Regions from separate parts of the Mesorhizobium sp. 131-2-1 genome, predicted to be linked through region 3. Evidence: predicted binding sites of a transcription regulator. Region 3 holds the regulator's gene; each other region holds the start of a gene.
The links. The regulator LexA, encoded in region 3, represses DNA repair genes until DNA is damaged. The targets are predictions, from matches to a motif close to TGTTCNNNNTGTGTTCNG.
Positions count from the first base shown of each region.

Region 1: a site for LexA is predicted at 3,014-3,031, ahead of JG743_RS24150 (sel1 repeat family protein). Genes of this name have one in related genera too.
Region 2: a site for LexA is predicted at 2,753-2,770, ahead of ruvC (crossover junction endodeoxyribonuclease RuvC). Genes of this name have one in related genera too.
Region 4: a site for LexA is predicted at 1,910-1,927, ahead of JG743_RS06260 (helicase-related protein). Genes of this name have one in related genera too.

Region 1 is NZ_AP023247.1:4,918,289-4,922,295, forward strand. It holds gene JG743_RS24140 (acetyl/propionyl/methylcrotonyl-CoA carboxylase subunit alpha) at 1-1,044, shown strand, start outside; gene JG743_RS24145 (ABC transporter substrate-binding protein) at 1,100-2,221, opposite strand; gene JG743_RS24150 (sel1 repeat family protein) at 2,614-2,880, opposite strand; gene JG743_RS24155 (DUF2147 domain-containing protein) at 3,316-3,657, shown strand; gene JG743_RS24160 (recombinase family protein) at 3,713-4,007, shown strand, end outside.
Region 2 is NZ_AP023247.1:1,236,280-1,240,286, forward strand. It holds gene JG743_RS06045 (GNAT family N-acetyltransferase) at 1-109, opposite strand, end outside; gene JG743_RS06050 (sulfite exporter TauE/SafE family protein) at 291-1,061, shown strand; gene JG743_RS06055 (DUF2269 family protein) at 1,104-1,655, opposite strand; gene rcdA (protease adaptor protein RcdA) at 2,160-2,690, shown strand; gene ruvC (crossover junction endodeoxyribonuclease RuvC) at 2,812-3,321, shown strand; gene ruvA (Holliday junction branch migration protein RuvA) at 3,332-3,952, shown strand; gene ruvB (Holliday junction branch migration DNA helicase RuvB) at 3,996-4,007, shown strand, end outside.
Region 3 is NZ_AP023247.1:3,527,136-3,531,142, reverse strand. It holds gene JG743_RS17040 (molybdopterin molybdotransferase MoeA) at 1-1,170, shown strand, start outside; gene lexA (transcriptional repressor LexA) at 1,287-2,021, shown strand; gene JG743_RS17030 (ComEC/Rec2 family competence protein) at 2,015-4,007, opposite strand, start outside.
Region 4 is NZ_AP023247.1:1,282,404-1,286,410, reverse strand. It holds gene JG743_RS06270 (acetyl-CoA C-acetyltransferase) at 1-528, shown strand, start outside; gene phbB (acetoacetyl-CoA reductase) at 645-1,370, shown strand; gene JG743_RS06260 (helicase-related protein) at 2,093-4,007, shown strand, end outside.

The sequences.
Region 1 (4,007 bases), 1.4 Mb from region 3:
GTCACCGGCGTCGATCTGGTCGAATGGCAGCTTCGCGTCGCTGCCGGCGAGAAACTGCCCAAGACGCAAGGCGAGATCCAACTCGCCGGCCATGCCTTCGAAGCACGCATCTATGCCGAGGACGCTGCCAAGGGATTCCTGCCGGCGACGGGCACGCTGCATCATCTGAAATTCCCGGATGCCGGGCCGGAGGATGCCGCCATACGCATCGAGACCGGCGTGCGCGCGGGCGATGCGATCTCGCCCTTCTACGATCCGATGATCGCCAAGCTGGTGGCGCATGGCAAGGACAGGCCCTCGGCGCTCGAAGCGCTGCGCAAGGCGCTGGCACGAACCGAAGTCGCCGGCTCAACCGTCAACACCGCCTTTCTTGCAGCGCTCGCCGCGGATGCCGATTTCGTGGCGGGCGATGTCGACACCGGGCTGATCGGCCGGCATCAGGATGAACTGGTGGCGGTCGCCCCTCCGAACGGCGAGATCATTGCCGCCGCGGCGCTAGCCGCCTCCGGCGCCAGCGCGCAGGCACCGAGCAGCGATCCCTGGTCGTCGCTCGCCGGCTACGCGCATTTCCACACGGTGGAGCGCCGCACCCGGCTGCGCCTCGGCGAGGAGGATATCCTCGCGCGCGTTTCGGTGCGGCCGGACGGCCGCTTCCAAGTGGCGCTCGAAGCGCCCTACGAAGAGGTCAATTCCCACGACCTCAGGACCGCCCCTCGCCTCGCCCGCTGGCCAGGCCACGTCACCGTGTTCGACGATGCCGTCGGCTACAGTTTCGTGGTGCCAGACCCGCTGGCAAAGGCCGACGAGGCCGCAGCCGCCTCGGGCAGCCTACGGGCGCCGATGCCGGGCCTGGTCAAGCTGGTGCGCGCGGCAAAGGGCGATGCCGTCATCAAGGGCCAACCGCTCTTGATCCTGGAGGCGATGAAGATGGAGCACACCATCGCGGCCCCGCATGACGGGGTGATCGCCGAGATCGCGGCCGAGGGCGCGCAGGTCAGCGACGGCACCGTGCTGGTGCGCTTCGCCGAAGAGATGCAGACATAAAAAATGGAAATGGCCGGAATAGATCCGGCCATTTCCAACTGTCAGGCAGGCAAGATTACGGCTGGATCGGCGCGTATTTGCCGTCGTGCCACTGGTTGATGTCGTAGCTGGCGTTCTTCAGGTCGCCCTTCTCGTCGAAGATGACGTCGCCGACAACGGTGCTGATCGGCTGGCCGTTCTTCAGCGCGTCCGCCACCTTGGCCGGGTCGTCGCTGCCGGCGCGCTTGATGCCCTCGGCGAAAGCCTGGACCACGGCGTAGGAGAACAGCGTGAAGCCTTCCGGCACGAAGCCGCCTGCCTTGATCTTGGCGACGGCGTCCTTGGCTTCCGGCTTGGCCTGCGGATCGGACGGGAAGACGAACATCGTGCCTTCGCCGGCCGGCCCGGCGACCTGCCAGAATTCCGGCGAGGCGATCGAGTCCGGCATGATCAGCTGGAACTTGACGTTCTGCTCGGCCGCCTGGCGCAGAATAAGGCCGGCTTCAGGGTGATAGCCGCCGAAATAGACGACGTCGGCCTTCAGTTCCTTCAGCTTGGTGACGAGGGCCGAATAGTCCTTCTCGCCGGCATTGATGCCTTCATAATCCACCTCGGTGAGGCCGCCGGCATTCATCGTCGCCTTGACGGCGTCGGCCACGCCCTGGCCGTAGGCGCTCTTGTCATGCAGGATGACAACGTTCTTGCCGGCATATTTCTTGGCGATCCACGGACCGATGAAGGCGCCCTGCGCGTCGTCGCGCGTGTAGAGGCGCATGATCGTCGGCCAGCCGGCCTTGGCGGCGGCGTCGGTAAGCACCGGGTTCGACGAGGCGGGGCTCATCATCAGCGTGCCGGCTTCGGCATAGACGGCGGAGGCCGGAATGCTGGAGCCCGAGCAGGCATGGCCGTCGACGAATTTGGTGCCGTCGGCGACGATGCGGTTGGCGACCGAAACCGCCTGCTTCGGATCGCACTGGTCGTCCTGGATGTCGAGCTTGATCTGGTTGCCGTTGACCCCGCCGGCGGCGTTGATGGCGTCGGCGGCGGCCTGCGCGCCCTGCTTGAACTGGTCGCCGATCGTGGCAAGCTGTCCGGTCATCGGGCCGACCACCGAAATGGTGATGTCGTCGGCAAACGCCAAGGGAGCGCTCATCATCAGGCCCAATGCGGCCGCGCTCAAAATACCCAATTTTTTCATAGCGATAACTCCTCCACTATCGCGCGGCCGGTCCGGCCGCGCTTCTTCTCAGAGAGGCCGGACAATTTCACCCTTCGTCCGGCATGTCTTGGCGCATCGACGGTACTCGATTGGGCCTGTGCGCGTGGCTGGAAACTCTTGTTTGACCCTGATCTTTCCGAAAGCCGGGTCCCACTTTTTGGGATCATGGCCCAAAACGGCAAAAGCCGCGCCGGCCTTGTCCCGGCCGGTCGCGGCTTTTGCCAAACGAGCTTCCCCGAACGCCCCCGCGCCCGAAAACCCCACTCGCTTCCCTGTCTTCCTGTTCGTCCAGCCGTCTTGCCGCGGCCTTGTCCCTGGCACCGGCCGTCTTGCGCGGCCTTGGCCCGAAGCGTTTCCGCCCTCGTTATTCCTCAGTGCATCGTCATCCATTCGCGCGCTTCGCGCAGCGCCCGGGCGATCTCGGCCTTGGACATGGCCGCCGATAGTTCCGAGCGCAACGCGGCGGCGCGGACCGAACCCTTGATCGCGGCGATGTTGAACCATTTGTGGGCGGCCACGACGTCGGTCTCGCAATCGCGGCCGGTCGCATACATCATGCCCAGTTCGAAAAGAATGTCGGCCTGGGCGGTTGCCCCCATGGCGCCGAAGCCGGCTTCAAGCATTTCAAAACGTGCCATTTCAATCCCCTGTCTGGCTCCCGAGAGCTGCCTCCTTCTGTCCCTTGGTATCCCTCGGGGGGCCGCTCTTTCGATGCTTTCGAGGATGAAGCCGAGCCTTGAATCCGTCGTTAAATGGCGTGCTTAATTTGAGGAAAACAAAGCTAAAACAAGAGGTAAACGCTCAAATTCGTTAAGCATACAAAGCCCGCAATTCAGCCTGTTTGCGGCAAATTTGACGAAAACTTCGAACGACCGGGTCAAGACTCCGCTAACCACGGGAACCAAAGACGACGAAGCGATCCGTTCATTTCCGCGTTGAAGGGGGGGCGGCAAAATCCTGCAACCTTCCCCGGCGGCACCGCTTTCGTTTTGCCGGAAGCTGGATTAGCTTACGTTTGCGTAAGGGGTAGGAAGGCGGGACGGAGCCCACCGAAACCTATAGGGAGGACAGAAATGTTGCGAAAAGTGAGCCTGGCCGTAGCGGCCACCTTGATCCTGGCCGGCACGGCCTTTGCCGATCCGATCGAAGGCAATTGGAAGACGCAGGCCGGCGATACGGCGGCGATCGGCGGGAGCGACGCGTTTTCCATCACGCTGAAAACCGGCAAATATGCCGGCAAGACCATCGGCTCGCTCAAGCCGGCAGGCGACAACAAATATGCCGGCAGCATCACCGATCCGGCAAATGACAAGACCTATTCCGGCAAAGCGACGCTTTCGGGCACGTCGCTGAAGATGAGCGGCTGCGTGCTTGGCGGCCTGATCTGCAAGAGCCAGACCTGGACTAGACAGTAACTCTGCAGACTGATATCCCCGGCGTCTCCAGACACCCACGGAGACGCCATCCGCTATGCTACAACCCCGAGACCTCAAGGGCCGCACCGCGATTTCGTACGCTCGCTGGAGTTCCGGCAAGCAGACACAGGGCGACAGCCTTGCCAGACAGACTAAGAATGCCGAGGAGTTCTGTGCGGCGCATGGGCTGACGCTGGACCAGAAGTTGACCGACGAAGGTATCTCCGCCTTCAAGGGCGCGAACCTTGAAGCCAGCCTTGGCCAATTCGTCAGCGATGTCAGGACCGGCAAGATACCCAATGACGTGGTCCTGATCGTCGAGAACATTGACCGCATCACCCGCGTGAAGC
Region 2 (4,007 bases), 2.3 Mb from region 3:
GCGGCTGGCTGGCGTCCTCCCGGCCGCGGCCGAGCGGATCGTCCGCCAGCATGGCGACAATGGCCGGGAGATCGGCTTGCTTAGCGCGGCGGATGTGGACTTCGCTCATGTCAAAACCTCGTGCAGGGGCCGGGACCTTATGCATGGCCCCGCGCTGCCGCAAATCCTGAAAAGCCGTGTTACGGACAGTTGATCGTGCAGGCGGCTGCCGGGGCACATTGGCTATCGCGATGCGCCGCATTCTGGTCTATTGCAGGGCTTCCCGCCATCCTCCAGCCGCTCTCATCCCCATGACAGGCCTGCTCAGCGATCCGTGGTTCTATGCCGCCGCCATTCCGGCGGTCATTCTCGTCGGACTGTCGAAGGGCGGCTTCGGCGGTGCCGTCGGCTTCGTCGGCGTGCCGCTGATGGCGCTGGCCATGCCGCCGGTGCAGGCGGCCGCCATCCTGCTACCGATCCTGTGCCTGATGGACATCGTCTCGGTCTGGACATGGTGGGGCGTCTACGACCGCAAGATGCTGGTCGACATGATGCCGGGCGCGGTGATCGGCATCGGGCTCGGCTGGCTGACGGCGGCGCTGGTCACCGAGGAGATGGTGCGGCTGATCGTCGGCGCCGTCGCGCTGATCTTCGTGCTGCGCTGGCTCTACCTGCAATTCCGCCACGGCGCCGACCACGCCGCGGCGCCCAACCGGGTGGCTGCCGCCTTCTGGGGCACTGTCGCCGGCTTCACCAGCTTCGTTGCCCATGTCGGCGGCCCGCCCTTCCAGGTCTATGTGCTGCCGATCCGGCTCGACCCGAAAGTGCTGTCGGGCACATCGGCGATATTCTTCGCCGCCACCAATGCGCTGAAGCTGATCCCCTATTTCGCGCTCGGCCAGTTCGACACCACCAACCTGACGGCATCGGCGGTGCTGATGCCGCTGGCGCCGCTGGCGACCATCGCCGGCGCCTGGCTGGTGCGGCGCATGCGGCCGGAGGTTTTTTATCCGTTCACCTATGCGACCGTGGCCATCGTTGCAGTCAAGCTGCTCTGGGACGGGATCGCCGGCCTGATCTAGGCGGCGAGGGCAACCATCCGGCCGCCCTCGCCAACTGCGCTGTCAGGCGGCGCTCTCCACCAGCCGGCGGTTGCCGCCGAAGGCCAGCGTGGCGCCCGCCGCCACCACCAGAGCCATGCCGGCCAGGATGGCGATGCCATGCGCGGTCGGCTTGAGCACCATGTCGGCGATGATCACCAGCATCACCGAATAGTCGAACCGGGCGGCGCTCATGATGCGCTGGCCCACGGAAAGGGCTGCCGGCGTCACGCCGTCCTTTGCAATCATGGCGGCCATGCGGTCGGCGCTCGGCTTGAACACGAGCATGCCGATCGCGAAGGTCGTGGCGTATCCGGCAAGGCCAATCAGGATCCACAGGTCGGAGAAGCCTACCCAGAAGCCGCACATGATGAGCCCGAAGAGCAGCGTCAGCATCGACATCGGCGCGAAGTAGCGGTTGCCCAATTGACCGGTGGCATGCATCGCCTGCAGCTTGCCCTCGATGTTTCCGGCGCGTTCGGCAAGCAGGCCAAGCAGGAACAACGCGAAACCGCCGCCGACCCATAAAGTGGCCGAGACGACGTGAAGAAATTTGACGATCGAATACCAATCCATGGGTGCTCCTGGCGATTTGCGGTCGAGCGGATTTGCCCGCCGGCTCAGAGGAGCGGGCGTTTAGCCTGGGGCGTGTTTCGGAACGATGTCGCGCCAGCGGCCGGTGTGTTTCGTGGCGCCGAGAGCACCGGGTTTTCGCACCCGCGCGGGCAGCGTCGGCTGTTCTGTTACGGCACAGAAGCGGGGCGCTTGGTAAAAAAATCTCGGCGCCGTTAAGACTTCATTAAGCTTTACAGGCGTTTACTATCCACATCCAGTGATCTGGATTCTTACCGAGTGGTTGGAGCCACTTTGTTTGACGCCTCCCTGTTAAACTCCTGAGAGCCGCCTTATCCGCGGCTCTTTTTTTGTCTGCGGGAACCGTCGGCCGGGGCGTTAACCCTTCGTTAAACATGTGCTTGCCTTCACCTGCGGCGAAGCGCATTTTCAAGCCTAGTCGTTTTAGGGTGCAGGGCGTTACGGCAAGAGTGCTGATTCGGCTTGCGGCAGTGCAGGGGCGTATCGATGAACGAGCCTTCCAAGGGAAGCGCGAAAACCATCAAATTGGCGGAGCGCCGGGTTTTCTCCCAATCCTTCAAGCCGCTCTATCAGGAGGGCATGGGCCTCGTCGAACAGGCCGCCGAATATCTCGACGGCAAGGGTCGGGCCGAGGCCAAGAAACTGTCGCGGACGGCAGCGACGCTCTACGCCGCCGAATCGATGCGACTGACCACCAGGCTGATGCAGGTTGCGTCCTGGCTGCTTCTGCAGCGCGCCGCGAATTCCGGCGAGATGACCCGCGACCAGGTCGCCTCGGAAAAGTCCAAGGTGCGGCTCGACACCGCGTCCGCGCATGACGAGGCGCTCGGCTGGAACGAACTGCCGAAGGATTTTCTCGACCTCGTCACCCGCTCGCTGCGCCTGCAGGCGCTGGTGCGCCGCATGGACGAGGAGATCTACGGCAACGCGTTGGCCGACACGCCGCCGGTCGCCCGCCGCGTCAATCCGGTCTCCGACCAGATCAGCCTGCTCAACACGGCCTTCGCCCGCGGCTGAAAGATCATATCCTCTCTCGTCGGGGCGAATTCTCAAGCAGCCGCTGAGCTGCTGCGAGACATCGTTTCTGGTTTGTTCACATTTTGCTGGCATCGCCCTGCGTCGGAGGTAGACTTGGCGCATGGGGGACGCGATTCGCATCATCGGCATCGATCCGGGGCTGAGGCGCACCGGCTGGGGCATCGTCGAGAGCCTCGGCAATTCGTTGCGTTTCGTCGCCTCCGGCACGGTGCGTTCCGACGACAAGGCGGCGCTCGCGATCAGGCTCTGCCAACTGCATGACGGGCTGGTCGAAGTCCTGCATCAGGCCATGCCACACGAGGCCGCGGTCGAGCAGACCTTCGTCAACAAGGATGCGACGGCGACGCTGAAACTCGGCCAGGCGCGCGGCATCGCCATGCTGGTGCCGGCGCGCGCCGGGCTGGTGGTCGCCGAATATGCCCCCAACGCCGTCAAGAAGGCGGTGATCGGTGTCGGTCACGGCGACAAGAAGCAGATCCACATGATGGTCAAGGTGCTGATGCCGAAAGCGGTGTTCGACACCGACGACGCCGCCGATGCGCTGGCCATCGCCATCTGCCACGCGCATCACCGGCAGAGCGTCGCTTATCGGATGGCGGCGCTGGCGTGAGGGGACAGCCATGATCGGCAAGCTCAAGGGCACGCTGGACGAGATCGACGAGGACTATTGCCTCGTTGACGTGCATGGCGTCGGCTACGTCGCCTATTGTTCGGCACGCACGCTGGCATCGCTGCCGTCGCCGGGCGAGGCGGTGGTGCTGTTCATCGAGACCTATGTGCGCGAGGATATGATCCGCCTCTACGGTTTCCAGTCGGCGCTGGAGCGCGAATGGTTCCGGTTGCTGATGAACAATGTGCAGGGCGTCGGCGCCAAGGTGGCGCTGGCCATCCTCTCGACGCTGGCGCCGGCCGACCTCGCCAACGCGATCGCTTTGCGTGACATTGCCATGGTCTCCCGCGCGCCGGGCGTCGGCAAGAAGGTGGCAGAGCGCATCGTCACCGAACTGAAGGCCAAGGCGCCGGCCTATGCGGGCGCCGCCTCCGGCACGATCGGGCTGAAGCAGGAGCTCGGCGAGGGCGTGGCGCCGGCGCCGATCGCCGATGCCGTCTCGGCGCTGGTCAATCTCGGCTATTCGCGCGACATCGCGGCCAATGCGGTTTCGGCGGCGCTGAAGACGGCCGGCGAGGACGCCGACGCCTCGAAGTTGATCCGCTTCGGCCTGAAGGAACTGGCGCGGTGAGCCTACGCTTGTCCTGGTCCCTGCCGTATGCAAGGAAAGCGGCATGAACCTTTCG
Region 3 (4,007 bases):
CTGCTGGACGGAGCTGCACCGCAGGCCAGCGAAAGCGTGGCGCTGATCGACGCCACCGGTCGGGTTCTGGCCGAGCCCGTGGTGGCATTGCGCACGCAACCGCCCTTCAACGCCTCCGCCATGGACGGCTATGCAGCGCGCGCCGCCGATGTCGCATCGGTGCCGGCGCGGCTTTCGGTGATCGGCATGGCGCCGGCCGGCCGCGGCTTCGACGGCAGCGTCGGCGCGTCGCAAGCCGTGCGCATCTTCACCGGCGCGCCGGTACCCGAGGGCGCCGACACCATCGTCATCCAGGAGAATGTCAGGGACCTCGGCGGCGGCACGGTCGAGGTGACCGAGCCGACGGCGCAAGGCCGCAACATCCGCCGCGTCGGACTCGATTTCGCGCAAGGCGATGTGCTGCTCGAAAGGGGCCGCCTGCTTGATCCCGCGGCACTGTCGTTGGCGGCATCCGCCAATCATCCGCGTTTGAGCGTGGTGAAGCGGCCGCTGGTCGCCATCATCGCCACCGGCGACGAACTGCTGCCGCCCGGCAGCGAGCTCGGTCCCGACCAGATCATTTCATCCAACGCCTATGGCGTCGCCGCCGCCGCGCAATCGGTCGGCGCCCGCGCGCTCGATCTCGGCATCGCCGCCGACCGCAAGGAAGCGATCGCCGCGCTGGTCAGGCAGGCGGTCGAGCAGGAGGCCGACGTCATTGTCACGCTGGGCGGCGCCTCGGTCGGCGACCACGATCTGATCCACGACGTGCTGACCGGCGAAGGCATGACGCTCGATTTCTGGAAGATCGCCATGCGCCCGGGAAAGCCGCTGATGTTCGGCCGGCTGGGCCGCACGCGCTGCATCGGCCTGCCGGGCAATCCTGTCGCCAGCCTGGTCTGCTCGCAATTGTTCCTGAAGCCGCTGCTGGCGCGGCTCGGCGGCCGCGACTTCCGGCAGGACATGCGCGAGGCGCTGCTGGGCGCGGCGATGCAGGCCAATGATCTCAGGCAGGATTACGTGCGCGCCGTGGTCCGCGAAGAAGCCGGCTCACTGGTTGCCACCCCCTTCGGCATCCAGGACTCCTCGATGCTGCGCATGCTCGCCGACGCCAACGGCCTTGTCGTGCGGGAACCCTTTGCCCCAGCCGCTGCCGCAGGCGACGCTTGCCGCGTGCTGATGCTACGCTGAACAAAACGTCAACGCATTCATTAAACTTTAAACGGTTGCGGAACACAACTGGAACAGATAGTGTTTGTTCTGGGTTTGTTTTTCCGATTCTGGTTTCAGAACCCGTGGGGGCCGCCATGCTGACGCGCAAACAACATGAACTCCTGATGTTCATCCATGAACGTCTGAAGGAAAGCGGCATTCCGCCCTCATTCGACGAGATGAAGGAAGCGCTCGATCTCGCCTCCAAATCGGGCATCCACCGGCTGATCACGGCGCTGGAGGAGCGTGGCTTTATTCGCCGGCTGCCGAACCGGGCGCGTGCGCTGGAAGTGCTGCGCCTGCCCGATTCGATCGCGCCCGGCCTCAATGCGGCGAAGAAATTTTCACCGAGCGTCATCCAGGGAAGTCTCGGACAGGGCAATCTCGGCCGGCAGATCAAACCGGCGTCGCCATCGCGCACCCCAAGCAACGATGACGACGCGGTGTCGGCGGTGTCGATCCCGGTGATGGGCCGCATCGCCGCCGGTGTGCCGATCGACGCCATACAGCACCAGACGCATTCGATCTCGGTGCCGCCGGACATGATCTCGGGCGGCGAGCACTATGCGCTGGAGGTCAAGGGCGATTCGATGATCGAGGCCGGCATCTTCGACGGCGACACGGTCATCATCCGCAACGCCGACACCGCGAGCCCCGGTGAAATCGTTGTGGCGCTGGTAGACGAGGAGGAAGCAACGCTGAAGCGCTTCCGCCGCAAGGGCGCATCGATCGCGCTCGAAGCCGCCAACCCGGCCTATGAGACCCGCATTTTCGGGCCCGACAGGGTCAAGGTGCAAGGCAAGCTGGTCGGGCTGATCCGGCGCTACTGAGCGGGCTGCGGCTTGGTGCCCGGCTGCTCGGGCCTCTCGTAAGGCGGCAGGCCGCGCGCCTCGCGTGAGTAGCTGCGCTGTTCGTGCCAGGGCCGGTACGGCTTTTCGACGGCGTAGCGGATTGTTGCCTGTGCGGTTGCTGATTGTCGATCGAAGAAGACGGCGGCACTCCCCGAACGAGCGAGCTGGCGCTTGGTGACGACGAGGGCCAGCGAGTTCCAGCAGGGGCTGTAGGCGGTGGCGTCGTCGATGACGATGAGGTCAGCGAAGGCGCAGGCCGGCCGCGCCGTCTTGCGGTCATCGGCGAGCGCCACGATCGCGCCGGACGGATGCCGGGCAAGGCATAGCCCGCCCTTGCAATAGAACGGCGAGCCCGACGGCAGCTCGAGCGGATCGATGTCGAAGCGCGCGTCCCCTGTCTCGAAGGTCTCCGGCTCGACGATGGTCTCGGCCACCAGCGCACGTTTCCAATTGTCAGTGGTGAATTCGTTCGGCCGCGCCCTGTTGATGGCGAGCTCGCCGCCGCCGATCGGCATTGCCACCAGATGCGCGTCCTCCGAGATGAGCACGTCCGGCGTGCGGACGTTCGAGACCGTCAGCAGGCTGGCCAGAGCGAAGGGAACGGCCGCCAGTCGCAGCCAGGTGGTGGCCATGGTTGCGATAACCAGCGCAATCGTCACAAAAACCACGGATTGGATGGAGATCAGCCCGACCGCATCGATCGGCGAGCGTTCGGAAATCCACGCCGAGACGGCGATCATCGCCGTCAGTCCCTTGCCCATGACATAAAGGAACGGACCGTCGGCGCCGAAAGGCATCGCCAGCGCGCTAAGCACGGCGAAAGGCATTACGACCAGCGAGACGATCGGCATCACGGCCAGGTTGGCGACAAGGCTGAGCGGCGAAACGCGCTGGAAGTGCCAGATGGCGAAATGTGCCGTGGCGCCGCCGGCAATGATCGAGGTCATGGCAAGGCCGCCCATCCCCAGCACCAACTTTCGCGACGCGAAGCGAAGGAACGACCGCTTTGGCGGCGGCGCGGTGATCCTGTCGGCGCGATAGTCGGCCCAGCCGGCATAGGCGCCGACGAGCGCGGCCGTGGCGGCAAACGACATCTGGAAACTTGGGCCGACCACTTCGTGCGGCGACACCAGGATGACGGCGATCGCCGAGATCGCCAGGTTGCGCATGGTGAGCGCGGCCCGGTCGAACAGCACGGCAACCAGCATCACCGCCAGCATGATGAAACTGCGTTCGGCGGCGACCACGACGCCGGAGAAGACGAGATAGGCGGCGATCGAAGCGAGCGCCGCGGCAGCGGCATATTTCTTGACCGGTCGGCGCGAGGCAAAGTCGGGAAACAGCGCGAAGGCGCCCCGCAGCAAGAGCATGATGGTGCCGGCGACCAGCGCCATGTGCAGGCCGGAGATGGAGATGATGTGGTAGATGCCGGTGCGCCGCATCGCCTCGTTGATCTCGTCGGGAATTCCGGCGCGCACACCGACGATCAGGGCCGCCGCAATCTCGCCTTCGGGGCCGCCGACCTGACCGCGGATGTGGTCGGCGATGCTCTCCCGCGCCTTCTCGACCGCAAAAGCGAGGCGCGCCGAGAGCGGCGCGTCTTCGCTGGCTATTGTCTTCGGATTGCCGAGGAAAAAGCCGCTGGCGCCGATGCCGGAAAAATAGCTGTCGAAGGAGAAGTCATAACTGTCCGGCCGCACCGGGCCGGTCGGCGGCAGCAGCCGGGCATAGCCCGAGATCAACACGCCAGCGATCATGTCCGGAGGAACTTCCCGGGCCGAAAGCCTCACTCGCTCCGGCGGGTAGCGCAGCTTGGGGTGAGCGGTGGCGATGACGTCGACGGTCAGCCTGACGCGGCCATTTTCCATCTCTTCCAGACTGACGAGCCGTCCGGTCAGCCGTGTCTGGATCTCGGAGCCGAGCATCGGCGTCGCGGCGCGCCAGGTCTCGACCTTGGCGGCGAGG
Region 4 (4,007 bases), 2.2 Mb from region 3:
TACATCCGCCACGGCGCGACGCTGGATGCCATGACCAAGCTGAAGCCCGCCTTCGACAAGGACGGCACGGTCACGGCAGCCAATGCCTCCGGCATCAATGACGGCGCCGCCGGCGCGCTGTTGATGAGCGAGGCCGAAGCCGCCCGGCGCGGCATCACCCCGCTGGTCCGCATCGCCTCCTGGGCGACCGCCGGCGTCGATCCGGCGATCATGGGCACCGGCCCGATCCCAGCCTCGAAGCGGGCGCTAGAGAAGGCCGGATGGTCGGTCAAGGACCTCGACCTCGTCGAGGCCAACGAGGCCTTCGCCGCGCAGGCCTGCGCCGTCAACAAGGGCATGGGCTGGGATCCGTCGATCGTCAACGTCAATGGCGGCGCGATTGCCATCGGCCATCCGATCGGCGCTTCCGGCGCCCGTGTCTTCAACACGCTGGTCTTCGAAATGCGCCGCCGCGGCGCCAAGAAGGGTCTTGCCACGCTTTGCATCGGCGGTGGCATGGGCGTCGCCATGTGCGTGGAAGCACTCTGAGCTCAGCGAATAGCGAATAGGGAGTAGCGAATAGAGAAGAAAGGCGTCGCGCGATGGGACGACAGATCCCTATTCGCTACCCTCTATTCGCTCAGACGATTTAATGGGAGGACCACATGAGCAAAGTAGCAATCGTCACCGGCGGGTCGCGCGGCATCGGCGCGGCGATATCGATCGCTTTAAAGAAGGCCGGCTATTCGGTTGCCGCGAACTATGCCGGCAATGACGAGGCCGCCGCGAAGTTCAAGGCCGCGACCGGCATCCCGGTCTACAAATGGTCGGTCGCCGACTACGACGCCTGCGCCGCCGGCATCAAGCAGGTCGAGGCCGACCTCGGCCCGGTCTCGGTGCTGGTCAACAATGCCGGCATCACCCGCGACGCCATGTTCCACAAGTTGACGCGCGAGCAGTGGAAAGAGGTTATCGACACCAACCTGTCGGGCGTCTTCAACATGACGCATCCGCTGTGGGGCGGCATGCGCGACCGCAAGTTCGGCCGCGTCATCACCATCTCCTCGATCAACGGCCAGAAGGGCCAGGCCGGCCAGGTCAACTATTCCGCCGCCAAGGCCGGCGACATCGGCTTCTCCAAGGCGCTGGCTCAAGAGGGCGCCCGCGCGGGCATCACCGTCAACGTCATCTGCCCCGGCTACATCGCCACGGAGATGGTCAAGGCGATCGACGAGAAGGTGCTCAACGAGCGCATCATCCCGCAGATCCCGGTCGGCCGGCTGGGCGAGCCGGAAGAAGTCGCGCGCTGCGTCGTCTTCCTCGCTTCCGACGATGCCGGCTTCATCACCGGCTCGACCATCACAGCGAATGGCGGCCAGTACTTCGTTTGACGCCTCGCGCCGGGAAATACGCATCGACAAAAACGGGCCGGGAAACCGGCCCGTTTTTGTTTGTCGCCTCTCCGCTGCACAGGCCCTCGCGTGACGCCTTGCCCCGATCTGGCACGCAAGGGTTAACGGCTGGCGCGCGGCCTGTGCAAAAGCCGGTGCCTAACCTGTGGATTCTCGGTGGAAAACCTGCCTGCGACACAACATGTTGGGGTGAACAAACCAAGAAAATACCGACATCGCTGATTCGTCGCCGATTCGTTCCGGCTTTGACCGGAACGTTAACGCCGAGGGCCGGGAAACGTGTCCGAATGATTAAGATCCGTTAGGAAATGTCAAGAATTTCATAATCTTGGGCGAGGCCAGACGGACAGGCCAGTCGTTCATCGGCAAAGGTTAACGGCGACGCGCGACTCGCATTCGCCCTGCATGAATCGGGCCAATCAAGAGATTCAGCATGTGGTGAGACTCATCGTCAAAAAATCCACATGTAGCCGTGAACAAACCCTGAATCTCGGCGAGTCAGTGATTCGTCGCCGATTCGTTCCAGACTCGTTCCAACCGTTAAACGGCGGCGGATTTCGCACCCTCACACGACCCATGGAGACTGACGGCGGAACATTCCGCTTTCGCTTCGCGCTCGAAATCCCTATGTGTCGGCTGTCACACGCGCCATCGCTGGCGCGCCCCCGACAACCAGCGGCAGAAAGTCCATTTCCGGGCCGATGAACGTCCAGCCGAAACACCCCCAGCCGTTGATCCTTTCCGGCCGCGACGTGACGGCCGTGCTTGGGCCCACCAACACCGGCAAGACCCACCTCGCCATCGAGCGCATGGTTGCGCATGAGAGCGGCGTCATCGGCCTGCCGCTCAGGCTCCTGGCGCGCGAGGTCTATACGCGCGTCTGCGAGAAGGTCGGCGCCCACAAGGTGGCGCTGATCACCGGCGAGGAGAAGATCCAGCCGGCGGGCGCCAGATACTCGGTCTGCACGGTTGAGGCGATGCCGCGCGAGACCGATGCGGCCTTCGTCGCCATCGACGAGGTGCAGCTTGCCGGCGACCTCGAGCGCGGCCACATCTTCACCGACCGTATCCTGCATCTGCGCGGCCGCCAGGAAACGCTGCTGCTCGGCGCAGCCACCATGCAGGGCATCCTGCAGCGCCTGCTGAAGGGCGTCTCGGTGGTGACGCGCCCCAGGCTGTCGCACCTTGCCTATGCCGGTTCGAAGAAATTGACCCGCCTGCCCCGGCGCACCGCGATCGTCGCCTTCTCCGCCGACGAGGTCTATGCCATCGCCGAGCTGATCCGCCGCCAGCAGGGCGGTGCCGCCGTCGTGCTCGGCGCGCTCTCGCCGCGCACCCGAAACGCGCAGGTGGCGCTGTTCCAGTCGGGCGACGTCGACTACCTCGTCGCCACCGACGCCATCGGCATGGGGCTCAACCTCGACCTCGACCACGTCGCATTCGCCCAGAACCGCAAGTTCGACGGCTACCAGTACCGCAACCTGACAGCGGCCGAGCTCGGCCAGATCGCCGGCCGCGCCGGCCGGCACCTGCGCGACGGCACGTTCGGCGTCACCGGCCAGGTCGATCCGCTGGACGAGGATCTGGTCCAGAAGATCGAGAGCCATGAGTTCGACCCGGTGAAGGTCATGCAATGGCGCACTGCCGATTTCGATTTCTCCAGCCTCGACGCGCTGAAGCGCTCGATCGAGACCAACGCTCCGGTGGAGGGCCTGACACGCGCCCTGCCGGCGGTGGATGCGCAGGCGCTGGAGCATCTGTCGCGCGACGAGGAGATCCGCTCACTCGCCACCGATGCCAAGCGCGTCGCGCTGCTCTGGGAAGCGTGTGCCCTGCCCGATTACCGCAAGATCGCGCCGGCCCAGCATGCCGACCTGATCGCCTCGATCTACATGGACCTCGCCAGGCACGGCCATGTCGATGAGAACTACATGGCCGAGCAGGTCCGCCGCGCCGACACGACCGATGGCGATATCGACACGCTGTCGCACCGTATCGCCCAGATCCGCACCTGGACCTTTGTCTCCAACCGGCCCGGCTGGCTGGCCGATCAGGCACACTGGCGGGAAAAGACGCGCGAAATCGAAGACAGATTGTCGGATGCGCTGCATGAGCGGTTGACGAAACGCTTCGTAGACCGCAGGACTTCCGTCCTCATGCGGCGCCTTAGAGAAAATACCATGCCTGAAGCCGAAATCAGCCCAACCGGAACCGTCCTCGTCGAAGGTCATCATGTCGGCGAGTTGCAGGGATTCCGCTTCACTGCCGACCAGAGCGCCGGCGGCGAGGATGCCAAGGCCGTGCGCACGGCCGCCCAGAAGGCGCTTGCCGCCGAATTCGAAACGCGCGCCGAACGCTTCGGCGCCTGCGCCAATGGCGATCTCGCGCTCGGCTCCGACGGAACGCTGCGCTGGATCGGCGCGCCGATCGGGACGCTGGTTGCCGGCGACGAGCCGCTGAAGCCGCGCCTGGTGCTCCTGGCCGACGAGCAGCTCACCGGCCCGGGCCGCGACAAGGTCGCCGCGCGCGCCGAGCGCTTCGTCAATTTCCAGATCGAGTCGCTGCTGAAGCCGCTGGTGGATTTGAAGAACGCCGAGCAACTCACCGGCATCGGCC